Regions from separate parts of the Tolypothrix tenuis PCC 7101 genome, predicted to be linked through region 2. Evidence: predicted binding sites of a transcription regulator. Region 2 holds the regulator's gene; each other region holds the start of a gene.
The links. The regulator NtcA, encoded in region 2, controls nitrogen genes in cyanobacteria. The targets are predictions, from matches to a motif close to TNTGTANNNNNNNNTACANA.

Region 1 (4,593 bases), 790 kb from region 2:
ACGAGGCGTAATTCAGCGCACATTAGATGAAGGGAAAACTATCTATTCTTTTAACTCATCAATGATGGAGTGGTGGGTAATCCAAGAAATATACAACACTAATGAGGCGCAACTGGAAGGAAGAGAGAAAGTTTTTCTCAATTTGATGAGCCGGGAACAAGCAGGTACAGTTAAAAAAGCGATTCGTTGGGTATGGCAGCATCGAGATATCGTCCAGTCTTTAGTTTGGATTGTTCGCAAACTAGCGGGCGATCCTACTTGAGAAGTAATTATCACGTGCCGTATGCTTAAAGTACAAGCTAGATCTACTTCCTCTGGGGAGGAGTTGGCGAGAATGGTGTCTTCAACCAATTGGGAAGATAATCCGTATGTTATTGGTCGTCCAATTTATGAACCAGAGTTATTTTTTGGGCGTGAAGACCTATTCAATTTTATTTATGACAATCTCAACCAAGGCGCACAAGTAATTTTACTCCACGGTCAGCGCCGGATTGGTAAGTCGTCTGTGCTGTCCCAAATTCCTCACTTTATCGATTTAGAAAACTTTTTCTTTATACCTTTGTCGCTAGAAGGTAAAAGTCAAAAGTGCTTAAGTGAGGTTTTATATGAACTAGCAAGAGAGATTATTGATTATTTAGATGATTATCGCCATCCACATCGCCGCCAACTTGCTTTACCAACAAAAAAACAACTGCAAAAAGATGCAGGCATATTTTTCAATGAATTTTTACCCCAAGTTTATCAAGTAATTAATGGTAAAAACTTGGTACTCTTGTTGGATGAGTTTGATGTTTTAGGTGATTCTGGTCAAGATTCCTCTGTTGCTGACTTTTTTCCCTGTCTCCAATCGGTTGTTTATTCCCAAAAAGAACTGTTTATCATTCCAGTTATTGGGAGACAATTGGATGATTTACCAAATTTACTAAGTTTATTTAGGCAAGCACCAAATCGAGAAATTGGTCTATTAGATAGACAAAGTGCAGAACAATTAATTACCAAACCTGCACAGCATATTCTCAAATATGAGCCTGATGCCATAGATGCAATTTTAGAATTGTCAGCCGGACATCCTTATTTTACGCAAGTGATTTGCTTTGCACTTTTCTCTCAAGCTAGAGAAGAACAACGCTGGCAAGTAACTCGTAGTGATGTACAAAATATTGTTGAGGAAGCCATTGAAATTGGTGAAGCTGGTTTAGCGTGGTTCCGAGATGGTTTACCGATTACTGAGCGAGTAATCTTCTCAGCAGTAGCAGAAGTTCAACAACAAACAACATCTGTTGCTAAAGGAGAACCGTTAAAACTGCTGGTGCAATGTGGTGTAGTTTTAACTGAGCCTTTCCACATAGCAGAAGAGCGATTATTGCAATGGAATTTTTTACATAATATAACACCAGGAATATTTCAACCATTACGCTGGAATAACTATAAGGTAACAGTTGAGTTAGTCCGTAAATGGTTAGTCAAAAGATATCCGTTAAGGCGAGAAATTTGGGAATTAGAAAAGCTGGATTCGCAAGCTCATCGCCTTTATCAACAAGCAGTAAAGTTATCTCAAAATAGCGATTTACAAACTGCAGCTAATCTCTACGAGCAAGTCTTACAGGCTAATCCTAACCATTTTGATGCATTGTTTAGATTAGCTGAAATTTGCATAGATATTAGAGATTTTGACCAAGCTGTAGAACTTTATGCTAGAGCTTATAAAGTCGATCCAATTAGAACTCAGGATGGATTTATTCAAGCTTTACTGAGTTACGGACAAGAACTAATGGAACAAGGAAGATTTGAAGCCGCAAAAGAACAATTTAAACAAGCATTAGTACTGCAACCGCAAAACTCTGTGATTCAAGCCGTTTTAGTGGCTGCTCAACAGAGAAGAAGAATTGTTAAAACTGATGAAATGGTGGTGATTACTAGTGGTAGCTACATTGAAAAATTGAGCGAATCAATGGTAAGTGAAGTTACTATTAATGAAGCGAATAACCTTGTTAATAGTAGTATTAACCAACTTGAAAATTTAGATTCTCCAGAAGCAGCAAAATTAGCTAACCTGCTGAAACAGTTGCAATCAGAAATTGAAGCGAATAGAGAATTACAACCTGAAGATAAAGCCGAAGCATTAGAGCAGGTAATGGCTTTAGCGGAAGCTGGGAAAAATCCAGAAGAAGGACATATACACAGGTTAGCCAGAACTGCGTTTAAGATTTTGATTGGTACGTTGGCTAGTTTACCCACTTCTGCCAGATTAGTAAAAAATGGGCATAAGTTGTTACCTGCAATCTCGCAATTGTTGAATTTGAATCTTTGAGGGGTTGGGGACTGGGGACTGGGGACTGGGGATTGGGGATTAGTGTTTTTTTAGGCAAAGAGTGCGGCGAAGAGGAATAGGCTGTCTACTAAAATAGTGCTTAAAACTGCACCACTGAAGGCGTACCAATGTCTTTGCTTAGTGAGTAGGGGTATAAGACCTGTTGTTAATAATACTAAAGCTAAGGCGATCGCCCATGCTTGTCCCCAAGGTGTTCTAACTTGAATAACAGCATTTTGTAAAATTGCTGAGACTCCCTCTGGTTCAACTTGCATGATTTGCCGCCAATAGGGAATTAAATCTACTAAATAAAAGTACACATCCGTTAAGACTGTCCCAAACAAGGAACCTAAGTAAAACCAGTTACCGACTTTGCCCCAATTTCTGAACAGACACCAACAAGCAAAGGGTAACCCAATAGATTCTACTGGTAAATGCCATAACGGTTCCCAGCGAAACCATCCCCAGTAAATTGCCCCTGCTAGCCAACTCCAGCTAAAACCTAAAAGCAAATCGCCCCAAAGATATGTTGCGGGACGTGACATTAAATTAAAACTCAGCCATACCCACAAGCCTGCGATCGCTAAACTCAAACTAGGAAGCGATCGCACTAATGGCGCTTCGATAAATACTGGTACAGATACCAAAAATACCGCCGCCGCAAACACTAACCAAACTTTTGTAGAAGCCGGAGATATGGGCAAATTGGGAGAATTGGAGAGTGTAGTTTCTAATTCACCTATGCCTTTGCGTCCTTGATTAATGGATTGCAATTCAGTATCTATAGAGCCGGTAGGAGTACCGTATGAGGACAATGTATTATTAATCAATGTTTTTAATAATTGTTACTAAACTTTATCTTACTTAAAATACCACACTTCAAAATCCCCCCCAGGGGCATATTTATTTTACATTAATTTTGGGGAATCGGGCATTGGGCATTGAGCATTGGGTAATTGGGTACAAGGGGAAACGGTTGACTTTTGACTCTGGACTTGTCAAAAATAAAATCGCATTGGTATATCTCTGCATTAAAGCAGCGCCCTCTAGAGATTTAGTCGCCGTTAGTTAAGAGTTCAACTTTGAACTTCCATATTTTGATATAAGGCGGCAATATACAGATAAATTCTTTGTCAGGGCACGGCAACCACAAGCTTTTGGAATATTAAATTATCTTACTGGTGCCGTGCCCATACTCATCTATCGCGTTGTTTTTTCAAAATGGGATATTTCTCCTCATCCCCCTCATTCCTCGTCTATCCTAAGAAGCTGTTGACTGTAACTGTTCCAGCCGCGCTAGTACTTCTGTGCTGTGAATATTGGGATTAACTTTAACGAAAGTCTCACGCAGAATCCCATCTGGATCGATGATAAAACTGTGGCGCATAGAAACGTAACCAATCCAAGAACCATAGGCTTTACTAACTGCGCCAGTTGTATCTGCTAACAGGGGGAATTTTAGCCCTTCAGAATCACAAAATTCTGCGTGAGAATCTACATCATCAGCGCTGACTCCAATAATTTGAGTATTCTGGGCTAAATATTTGGGTAAGTCTTGCTGAAAACGCCGCGCCTCTATGGTGCAGCCAGAGGTGAAGTCTTTGGGATAAAAATAAAGAACTACCCATTTACCACGCAAGTCCGAAAGAGAAATGTTACCGTTGCCTGTGTTAGTAGGCAAGGTAAACTCCGGTGCAGGTTGATTTATGGCGGGTAGTTTTCCACCCAGCGCATCAGCAGTTGGTGTAAAGTTCAGCCAACTGCTGACAGCAACAAAGCTGGCAAATAATATGCTTAAAAAATTGCGGCGAGAAATCATGGTACAGATAAGAATGATAACTTAACATAAGTTTACAGTTCTTATTCACTGTTCTTCTGATTCCGGCTGAGATTCGGCTGGGACATCTGTACTTTCTATGTATTGGCTATCGAGGAGAAAAGCCCCTTTAGCAAAGCGAATACCCCAATATCCACCAGGACGATGATCCATCACTATACCTTCTTCTCCCAGTTGAATGACATTTGGGGGGCGCAGCATGGGCATGGGTTCGGCAGTTTTGACGTAAGGCGGTAGTGCAACAACACGTACTTTACTACCAATGATGAATTCTTTAGACATTTTGATCCAACAAAGAGTTTTGAATAACTCATAACTCAAAACCCCCAGCAAAAGCTAGGGGTTAAAGTAACAAGGTTAAAATCAACAGACGCGATTAATCGCGTCTCTACAGCAATTTTGATGATTGATTCTGGGTTATACCAAATAAAACTTGCACCTCAGT
Region 2 (4,593 bases):
TAAAGAACAATTTTTGAGGGATGTAACTTTTTGATGCATCCAAAACCCAGTACGGTAGACTTTCCGCAACTCAGAAGTGAAGACTACGGGTGGTGCATCGGGAGTATTTAGCTGAAAGTTAGGAGCGTCTACAACAGACTTCATCGCAGTTCCATAAACAATTACCAAATTTGCCAAAGTTACGCTTTAGGGCTATAGCTTTGTTCACTATAGAGGGTACCCATTGGTTAGCAATAACTAACATGATTGTGAAAATTGTTGCCAATGAAGTACTTAACAGAGAGTTGACGGCAAAGCCTCATACCTTCTGAGGGCGTGATGAAAACCTGGCAAATTGATGCATGGTAAGCTAAAACATATCTAATTTGCATATTAAATTTCATCAAACTCTTGTGGGGTGGGCATCTTACCCGCCCCGATCATGTAACTTAAATGCCGATTAGCTTAATTTCCCCATACAAGCAAAATCCCACCCCCTGAAAAGGAAGTGGGATGAACTTCAGCATATTATGGTTATTGCTTCACAAAACCCCTTTAGAACTGGGAATCATTCCAGCACGACGGGGGTCGATTTCCACTGCAATCCGCATTGCTCTAGCAAATGCTTTAAAAGTTGCTTCAATGATGTGGTGGGAATTAATGCCATCTAACTGACGAATGTGCAATGTTAATTGACTATGGTTAACCAGCGCCACGAAAAATTCCCTTACTAGTTGGGTGTCATAGGTTCCTACCCGTTGTGTAGGGATTTCTAAACCATAGCTGAGGTGGGGACGACCAGAAAAGTCTAATGCTACTTGCACCAATGCTTCATCAAGTGGCGCGAGGAAATTACCAAAGCGGACAATACCTTTCCTGTCACCTAGCGCTTTACTGAAAGCCTGTCCTAAGGTAATACCCACATCTTCGTTAGTGTGGTGGTCATCAATTTCCCAGTCTCCTTTAGCTTGGACATCCAAGTCAATTAACCCGTGGGAGGCAATTTGATGCAGCATATGATCCAAAAAGGGAATTCCTGTAGCTGCCTTACAAATACCTGTACCATCAAGGTTGATAGTAACTTGAACATCAGTTTCACCAGTTGTGCGATGAACCGAAGCAATCCGAGGACTGGGATGAGGTGATTCGAGAGAGAGATTTATTTCGCGATCGCTGATTTGCATAGTTAGTGGGAATTGGGAATAGGGGACTGGGGACTGGGGATTGGGGATTGGGGATTGGGGAGATGAGGGGGATGAGGGAGATAAGGGAGATAAGGGAGATGAGGGAGAAATATCATTACCAATTACCCATTACCAATTACCCATTACCAATGCCCAATACCCAATGCCCCATGCCCAAAATCTACTACATCCCCATAATTTCATATCCTGCATCCACATATATGACTTGTCCTGTAATCCCAGTGGACAAATCACTACACAAGAAAGCAGCTGTATTACCTACTTCTAGCTGGGTGACTGTGCGTCGCAGAGGAGCAACTTCTTCTACATGGTGAATCATATCTAAAATGCCGCCGACAGCGCTAGATGCCAAGGTGCGAATCGGCCCGGCGGAGATGGCATTCACCCGGATATTTTGCGGCCCCATTTCTGCTGCTAGGTAACGTACACTAGCTTCCAACCCTGCCTTAGCAACTCCCATAATGTTATAGTTAGGAATCGCCCTAATGCTACCTAAATAAGTGAGGGTGACAATACTTCCACCTTCGGTCATTAAAGGTTTGGCTGCACCGCTCAACTGCACGAGGGAATAAGTACTAATTTGTAGTGCTGTGTTGAAGCCAGCGCGTGTTGTTTGGCTAAAATCTCCACTCAAATCGTCTTTATTAGCAAAAGCCAAGCAATGAACTAGGATGTCTAGCTTTCCCCATTTATCTCGAATGGTGTCAAAGGTAGAATGAATCTGTTCATCGTTTTGGACATCGCAAGGAAGAAATAAGCTGGGGTTAAGAGGTTCTACCAATTCCGCAACTTTTTTCTCCATTTTGCCTTTTTCATCAGGTAAGTAAGTAATACCTAAGTTAGCTCCAGCTTGGTGTAGTTGTTGGGCAATTCCCCAGGCAATGGAGCGGTTATTTGCAATACCTGTAACAAGGGCATTTTTTCCTGTCAGATTCAGCATGAGAAATGGTAAGTGTAAACAATCATTAGGAGCATACTAGAATCTGAGGCTAGTTTGTCTTTGTTTTACAGAGGATTTGTAAAAATATTATTGGTAAGGGTTTTTACAAGAATAAAATTACAGTTTATTCCTTAATAAATTCTCAAGAACTCTTGATTTTGTCTTTAAAAAAACATTGCTAATACAGCTGAAGTAACTAGCTATTCAAGAAGTACTAGCTAAAAATATCAAAAATTATGTATCATAATAAACAAATAATTAGGAAACAATAATTTTGAGTATAGGAAAGTACAGAAAGGTTGACGGTGCTTTATTGATTTTTCAGGTGTATTCTTAGGTAATCAGTTTTTGTTTTTCCGGCATTGGGTAGGGGAAGGGAGATGATCGTGACACAAGATAAAGCCCTAGCAAATGTTTTTCGTCAGATGGCAACTGGAGCGTTTCCTCCAGTTGTAGAAACGTTTGAACGCAATAAAACGATCTTTTTTCCAGGCGATCCTGCTGAACGAGTTTATTTTCTTTTGAAAGGCGCTGTTAAGCTTTCCAGGGTGTATGAGGCAGGAGAAGAAATCACAGTAGCGCTGCTACGGGAAAATAGCGTTTTTGGTGTGTTGTCATTGCTGACGGGAAACAAATCGGATAGGTTTTACCATGCCGTTGCATTTACCCCTGTAGAATTATTGTCAGCTCCTATTGAACAAGTAGAGCAGGCACTCAAGGAAAATCCAGAATTATCAATGTTAATGCTGCGAGGTCTTTCTTCGCGAATTTTACAAACAGAGATGATGATTGAAACCCTCGCACACCGAGATATGGGTTCAAGGTTAGTGAGTTTTTTATTAATTCTCTGTCGCGATTTTGGTGTTCCTTGTGCAGATGGGATCACAATAGATCTGAAGCTATCTCATCAAGCGATCGCAGAAGCGATCGGTTCTACTCGTGTTACCGTCACCAGGTTACTCGGCGATTTACGTGAGAAAAAGATGATTTCTATTCACAAAAAGAAGATTACTGTGCATAAACCTGTTACTTTAAGTCGGCAATTTACTTAAAAGCAATTGGGGAAAGCAGAGGAGGCGAATGTTGTGTTTTTAGAAATCACACCACTATGGAGGTAAATCTAAAAATTGATTAAGTTCAGCAATTGCCAATCTCTGATTTCCCGCAGAAGATGTTTGAAAGTAGTAGGCTGTATCTGGAAGCATTTCGGTAGCTGAAGATGACCACTGGGTACATCCTCATTGCAGCAATTTTAATTCTAGGGGGCGTACTTGCCACCGTGGGCGATCGCATCGGCACACGAGTTGGCAAGGCGCGCCTTTCTTTGTTTAAATTACGTCCAAAAAATACGGCAGTCATAGTAACTATTTTTACTGGTACTTTAATTTCAGCGTCTACTCTGGCAATTTTATTTGCTGCTGATGAAGGATTACGCAAAGGGGTGTTTGAGTTAGAGGATATTCAAAAAGACCTCAGACAAAAGCGCGAACAACTCAAAACTGCGGAAACCCAGAAAAGTCAAGTAGAAGGTGAACTAAATCAAGCCAGGAAAGAACAGTCCCAAGCCCAGCAAGACTTACAGGTAATTAATCAGTCCTTGCAGGCGGCGAATGCCAAACAACAGGTAACGCAAGCTCAACTTAACCGCACTCTTAAGCAACAAGCACAAACCCAAAATCAGTTGCAACGCACTCAAAGCCAATTAGGCCAAGTCGTAGCACAATATCAAAAAGCAATCACAGAACTGCAAAGCGTTGAAGATGAGAAAAAGAATCTGCTGGCGGAAATTGAGCAACGCAAAATAGAACGCCAAAGACTGTATGCTGAAGCCAAGAAAGCGATTGATGAAGCTAAAACAGCAATTGCCAAACGCGATCGCGAATTAGCTAATAGACAAGAAGCCATTGAACAACGGGATCAAAAAATTGCCCGGTTGGATAAACTCATTCAACAACGCAATCAAGAAGTTGCAGCCCGCGAGGAAGTGATTGCTAAACGGGAATCTCTCCTAAAAGACTTAGAAAAGCAACAGAACTATCTAGAACAAGAAGTAGCCAGGCTGGAAAAATATTATCAGTCATATCGTGACCTGCGTTTAGGGAAATTGGCTTTAGTACGGGGTCAAGTTTTGGCGGCGGCTGTAGTTCAAGTCACTCAGCCGACAGCAGCACGTCAAGCAATCATTCAACTGCTCCAGGAAGCCAATCAGAATGCTATCCTCGAATTAGCTGAACCTGGGACAAATACCTTAAATAATGTAGAAATCCTGCACGTTACCCCGGATCGCATTGAGCAATTGATCAAGCAGATAAATGATGGTCGAGAATATGTCATTCGGATTTTCTCTGCTGGTAATTATGTCAGGGGAGAAAAGCAGATAGAATTCTTTGCCGATTCAGCGAGAAACCAACTGGTCTTTTCTGGGGGACAAATACTAGCCAGCACTACTGCTGATCCCAAGACGATGAC
Region 3 (4,593 bases), 410 kb from region 2:
CGCAGGCAGGGATTTGTCGAATTCCTAGATTTCAGCTATATTAGTGTTCCCTTAAGTGTAAGTTATGGTTCCCAAGCTAGAGCTTGGGAACCATAGTTTTATGAGTGAAGCCAAGAGCGATCAATAATTCTTAATATAGGCTGTGTCATATATTTGTATTGCTGCTGATGTACTTCAGCGAATTTTATCTGAGTTATATAACGCCCCACAGAGGCGCAGAGAAAAGAGTTTATGGTGAAAATCGCTAATTTATTCCCAAAAAAAGAGGCAGATAATTGATCTGCCTCAGAACACTATCAGGGATAAAAATTTATGGATAAAGACCTCTGTCAGTTAGTGCTTGCGCTACACGACCAACACCCAAGGTATAAGCTGCTAACCTTAGAGGAATTTGCCGCAACTTCGATTGTTGAATTACTTGATGGTAAGCTTGCACCATCAAATGTTCCATTTCGCGGTTAACTCTTTCCTCATCCCAAAATACGTAAGAAAGACCTTGTACCCATTCCAAATAACTCACGACAACACCACCAGCGTTCGCCAAAATATCAGGTAGGACGATCGCACCTCGCGCCTCTAAAGCCCGGTTTGCTTCTAGAGTGACTGGGCCGTTAGCCGCCTCTGCAATAATCTGGGCTTTGATTTGGTTCACATTCTCTTCGGTGATTTGATTTTCCAAAGCTGCGGGAATCAACACATCGCAAGGTAAGGTAAGCAAATCTGCATTGTTAATTGCGATCGCATCTGGAAAACCCACAACACTGCGATGATTTCTACTGGCGTAGGCTTTCACTGCGGGAATATCTAAGCCAGCTTCCGAATATATTCCCCCACCACTGGTAGAGACAGCAATAATTTTTGATCCGGCTTGGTGTAGTAATTCAGCGGCGGCAATACCTACATTACCAAAACCCTGAATAACTACTCGCACTCCGTCTAAGGATCTACCTTGATCGGCTAAAGCTTCGCGGACAATAATCATCGCACCCCGTCCCGTAGCCATTTCCCGCCCTCTGGAACCACCTACAGAAATTGGCTTACCAGTAACAACGCCAGGAACAGCATGACCCACATTTACAGAATATGTGTCCATCATCCAAGCCATCTCACGGGCAGAAGTTCCCATATCTGGCGCGGGAATGTCTACAGATGGGCCGATATCTTTAATTAATTCGCTGGTGTAACGTCGGGTAATTCGTTCTAATTCGCTAGCACTGTACTGTTTTGGATCGATCGCAATTCCTCCCTTAGCACCACCGTAGGGAATTCCTAATAACGCACATTTCCAAGTCATCAGCATTGCTAAAGCAGACACTTCTCTTAGTGTCACCGCCGGATGGTAACGAATACCACCTTTATATGGCCCTAAAATATCGGAGTGTTGTACCCGATGTCCTGCAAAGACGCGAATTTCGCCGTTATCTAGTTTTACCGGAATGGACACTGTCACTACTTTGCGTGGGTGGCTAAGAATTTCTAAGACTCCTTGGTCTAGTTTTAATTCTTTAGCTGCTGCTTCTAAATAGCTACAAGCTTGATCGAATGGACAAATATACGCTGGAGAGGCAGGTTCCAGCGGCAGCGTAGGTGTTGCAATCATAAAATTTTCTCCCAATCGCGGTATCTTTGCGAACCGGAATATATATATGTCTGGGGGGAAAGGTTAAAGGGTAAAGGGTAAAGGGTAAAGGATTTTTCTTTCCCTTTTGCCTTTAACCGACCAGTATTGATATATGCCTAGCTTATCCTTTCTGATCAAGAAATTAGAAATTTTGTAGTTTTTGTTACAATTTTATTTGAGTTTTATGCAGTAAAAGCCAAAGGAACACAGAATCAATAATCTGTGTTCCTTGGTAATGAGGCGATCGCTATTCTTGAATTAGCCTTGTACAAAAACTTCAGGTGTAAAGCTACCATGTAAACCGTAGGGTATATGATGCTGGAGATGCAAACGCGCGATCGCACCTTTATGCAAATCCCGTGCATCCAAAATCACCACATCTGAGCGCTGATGAGCCGCATCATAAACTAAAGCCAATAGCCAGCCGTCATCTTCTGTTTGAGAATTGGGACGGGGGACAAAAATTGGCTCGCCTATAAAACCGCGGGGTGCAGCACTCCACAGTTGTCTTTCACCAGAATCTAAATCGATTTTCAAAATTGCTTGTAAGGGCGCATTACCTATTTCTGCATGAGCTGCACCTATATATAGATAACGATATTGGCGACCTACGTTATCTGGATGAATAGTAGGAAACTCACAGCAACGGCTTTCTATTAATTGTCTTTGGACTGTGCCATTTTGCAGTTGTAGTGCAAACCGCCAGATTTGTCCCGGTGCAAGTGCGTCAAAGTTAACTTGGCGAAAATCGCTTTCGGGTTCGACTTGTGATAAGGAATCGTAGCAAATCGAGTCAATGACAATTTCATCTCCCACCTCAAAAGCATTGACGTGATGAAAGACGAAACCTGATTGAGTTTCCAGAATTTTCACACCTGCTTTTGCAGTTTCGGGGTTGCGGGGAATGACTATGATCCGAGTTGGTTGATTTGGCTGAAACTTGATACATTCCCCAGCCGAACGGATTCCCAAAGCGAAAGGTAGGGGATTGAAAGTAACAGGATTTTGGAAGAAGATGCAGTAATTAGGCGTAATCAAAAAATCGTGAATGAAGCAGAAACCAGGCACACTATGAGCCTGTTTTCTGATAATTTCCCCTGCTGGATTAAGTTCAAAAATCGTAATTGTGGTAGATAGTCCTGGCTGAATCGAAAAGTTGACCAAACAAGGCGCGCCATTATCTTGGTTGCAGCTGGGGTCAAGGCGGGGATGAGCGCTAAAAGCTTCACCTGTTGATAATACACCATTGAAATATTCCCTTTCCAAGGTTTCTAAGGTGTTGGGGTCGAGGCGATGAGGTTCAGCAGCTTCCCACAGTGCTAAAAGTTTACTACCCCAGTAGATGACGTTGGTGTTAGCAATATCTTTCATTTTGAAGTCAAAAATATTAGCTAGCCAACCGCCTGGTTTTTGTGTACCAAATACACCGCGATACAGAATTTTTCCTGCTTTTTGTTCTTCTAAGTAGCCTTCAGTGCGGATAAAGCGATTGCGAAAATGAGCGCGCCCATTAATAAAGCTAATCCGGCTAATCATGCCATCGCCATCAAAGGGGTGATGAATCTGTTGACCGTTGATATCCAGTAAACCAGGGCCGTTTCTAAATAGCGTACCTTGCAGTTCTGGGGGAATTTCTCCTTCAATATCATCAATCCAATAATCAAATTCTTGCTTTAAAGATTGATATCCCCCCTGCCAATCTTCACGATTGTAGGATTTTTCTAAAATTGCGTTTTCTGAAATTTTTGAACTCTGCATCTGAGTATATATTCTTAAAAAGGATGAAGGATCAAGAATGAAGTCAGAATAGATCAACGCTTAAATCTGGACTAATGCGTTATCTCTTGTTAGGTGAAGTAATTTCACACTTCTGACTTCAGCCTTCAGTTAACTCGGGTGATGGTAGCCTCAACGTCAGTGATCAACTCAGGTAAAAATGCTTCCCCTTGAGTTGCTGAGGCTGGTTGCAATGCTGTGGATATTTGACTTTGGTCTTCTGCTGCTGGTAGCCAGTTAAGAAACGGTAGTGGTAACAAAGTACTGAGGTTAGTAATCATCACCAACAACCACAGAGAATCAAAGTTAGTTTCTGTAATTCCCAGCCAATGCATAATAATGGCCCCAAATTCATAGGAAACCATTCCTGCTAAATTCGACACCGACATTAATAAAGCAAATAATGTCGCTTCTACTCCCGGTGGGCAAAGTCTAGCAGCCAGTACCAAGACAGGCATATAGGCGATTTGCCCCATGACGGTGAGAATTAAGCTATCACCTAAACTAAACCAATGGTCATCTATACCTAAAGCGCGGTTTGTATGGGTGACTAATAGCAGCATTGTCATTCCTAAAGCTGCTGATAGCACCGTACTCCAACCAAAAATCACGCGAAAAGGTAAGCTTTTCAGGTATCGCTGGAAAATCCAAATCCCTACTAAAGATGCAAGATTTGTAACTAGGCGCACTCGTCCCAAAAATTCTGGTGCAAAGTGCAATTCGTTGGTGGTGAAAAAGAAAAAGGCTGAGTCAGCAGTTGGTGTCGCTTGCCAAATAAAGACAAATGCTGTTGGTAGCCAAATTGCCTTTTGGGTAACAGCTTGGCGGAGTTGGCTTAGTTGATGCTTAACGCTGACACTGTTATTTTGAGAGGAATTTTCCGCACTTTTATTTACAGGAGATTCGGCAATTAACCAAGCTACAGCCGAAACCAACAGGGGAAAAACGGCGGTAATCAAAAATACAGTGTGTGTAGAGAAATGCTCTAGCAGCCAGCCGCTAAAATATGCTGTAATCAAACCACCAAATGCAGAAGCACCCCAGCAAATAGATTGTAGTGAACCTGCATCGGCTTGGGATTCTGCTCTGGCGCGTTCAACTACTAGGGAGTCAACGATTACATCACTGACTGCAACTGAAAGTGACCCCAACGCGATCGCTAGTGTTGCTGCCCAGGTAGTATGAACTAATGTGGC

Region 1: the regulator NtcA is predicted to act here: its motif matches at 3,144-3,163, upstream of AACU25_RS07985 (DUF3120 domain-containing protein).
Region 3: the regulator NtcA is predicted to act here: its motif matches at 1,772-1,791, upstream of AACU25_RS06370 (Glu/Leu/Phe/Val family dehydrogenase).

Annotation. Positions count from the first base shown of each region.
Region 1 is NZ_CAWNJS010000001.1:1,944,758-1,949,350, reverse strand. Features, by position in the region: gene AACU25_RS07995 (ATP-binding protein) at 1-262, shown strand, start outside; gene AACU25_RS07990 (ATP-binding protein) at 335-2,311, shown strand; gene AACU25_RS07985 (DUF3120 domain-containing protein) at 2,362-3,141, opposite strand; gene AACU25_RS07980 (peroxiredoxin) at 3,573-4,130, opposite strand; gene sipA (regulatory protein SipA) at 4,176-4,430, opposite strand; gene AACU25_RS07970 (Coq4 family protein) at 4,537-4,593, opposite strand, start outside.
Region 2 is NZ_CAWNJS010000001.1:1,152,482-1,157,074, forward strand. Features, by position in the region: gene AACU25_RS04640 (ABC transporter ATP-binding protein) at 1-144, opposite strand, end outside; gene hisB (imidazoleglycerol-phosphate dehydratase HisB) at 522-1,163, opposite strand; gene fabI (enoyl-ACP reductase FabI) at 1,348-2,124, opposite strand; gene ntcA (global nitrogen regulator NtcA) at 2,505-3,176, shown strand; gene AACU25_RS04660 (DUF3084 domain-containing protein) at 3,344-4,593, shown strand, end outside.
Region 3 is NZ_CAWNJS010000001.1:1,566,251-1,570,843, forward strand. Features, by position in the region: gene AACU25_RS06370 (Glu/Leu/Phe/Val family dehydrogenase) at 311-1,600, opposite strand; gene AACU25_RS06375 (carotenoid oxygenase family protein) at 1,880-3,379, opposite strand; gene AACU25_RS06380 (folate/biopterin family MFS transporter) at 3,505-4,593, opposite strand, start outside.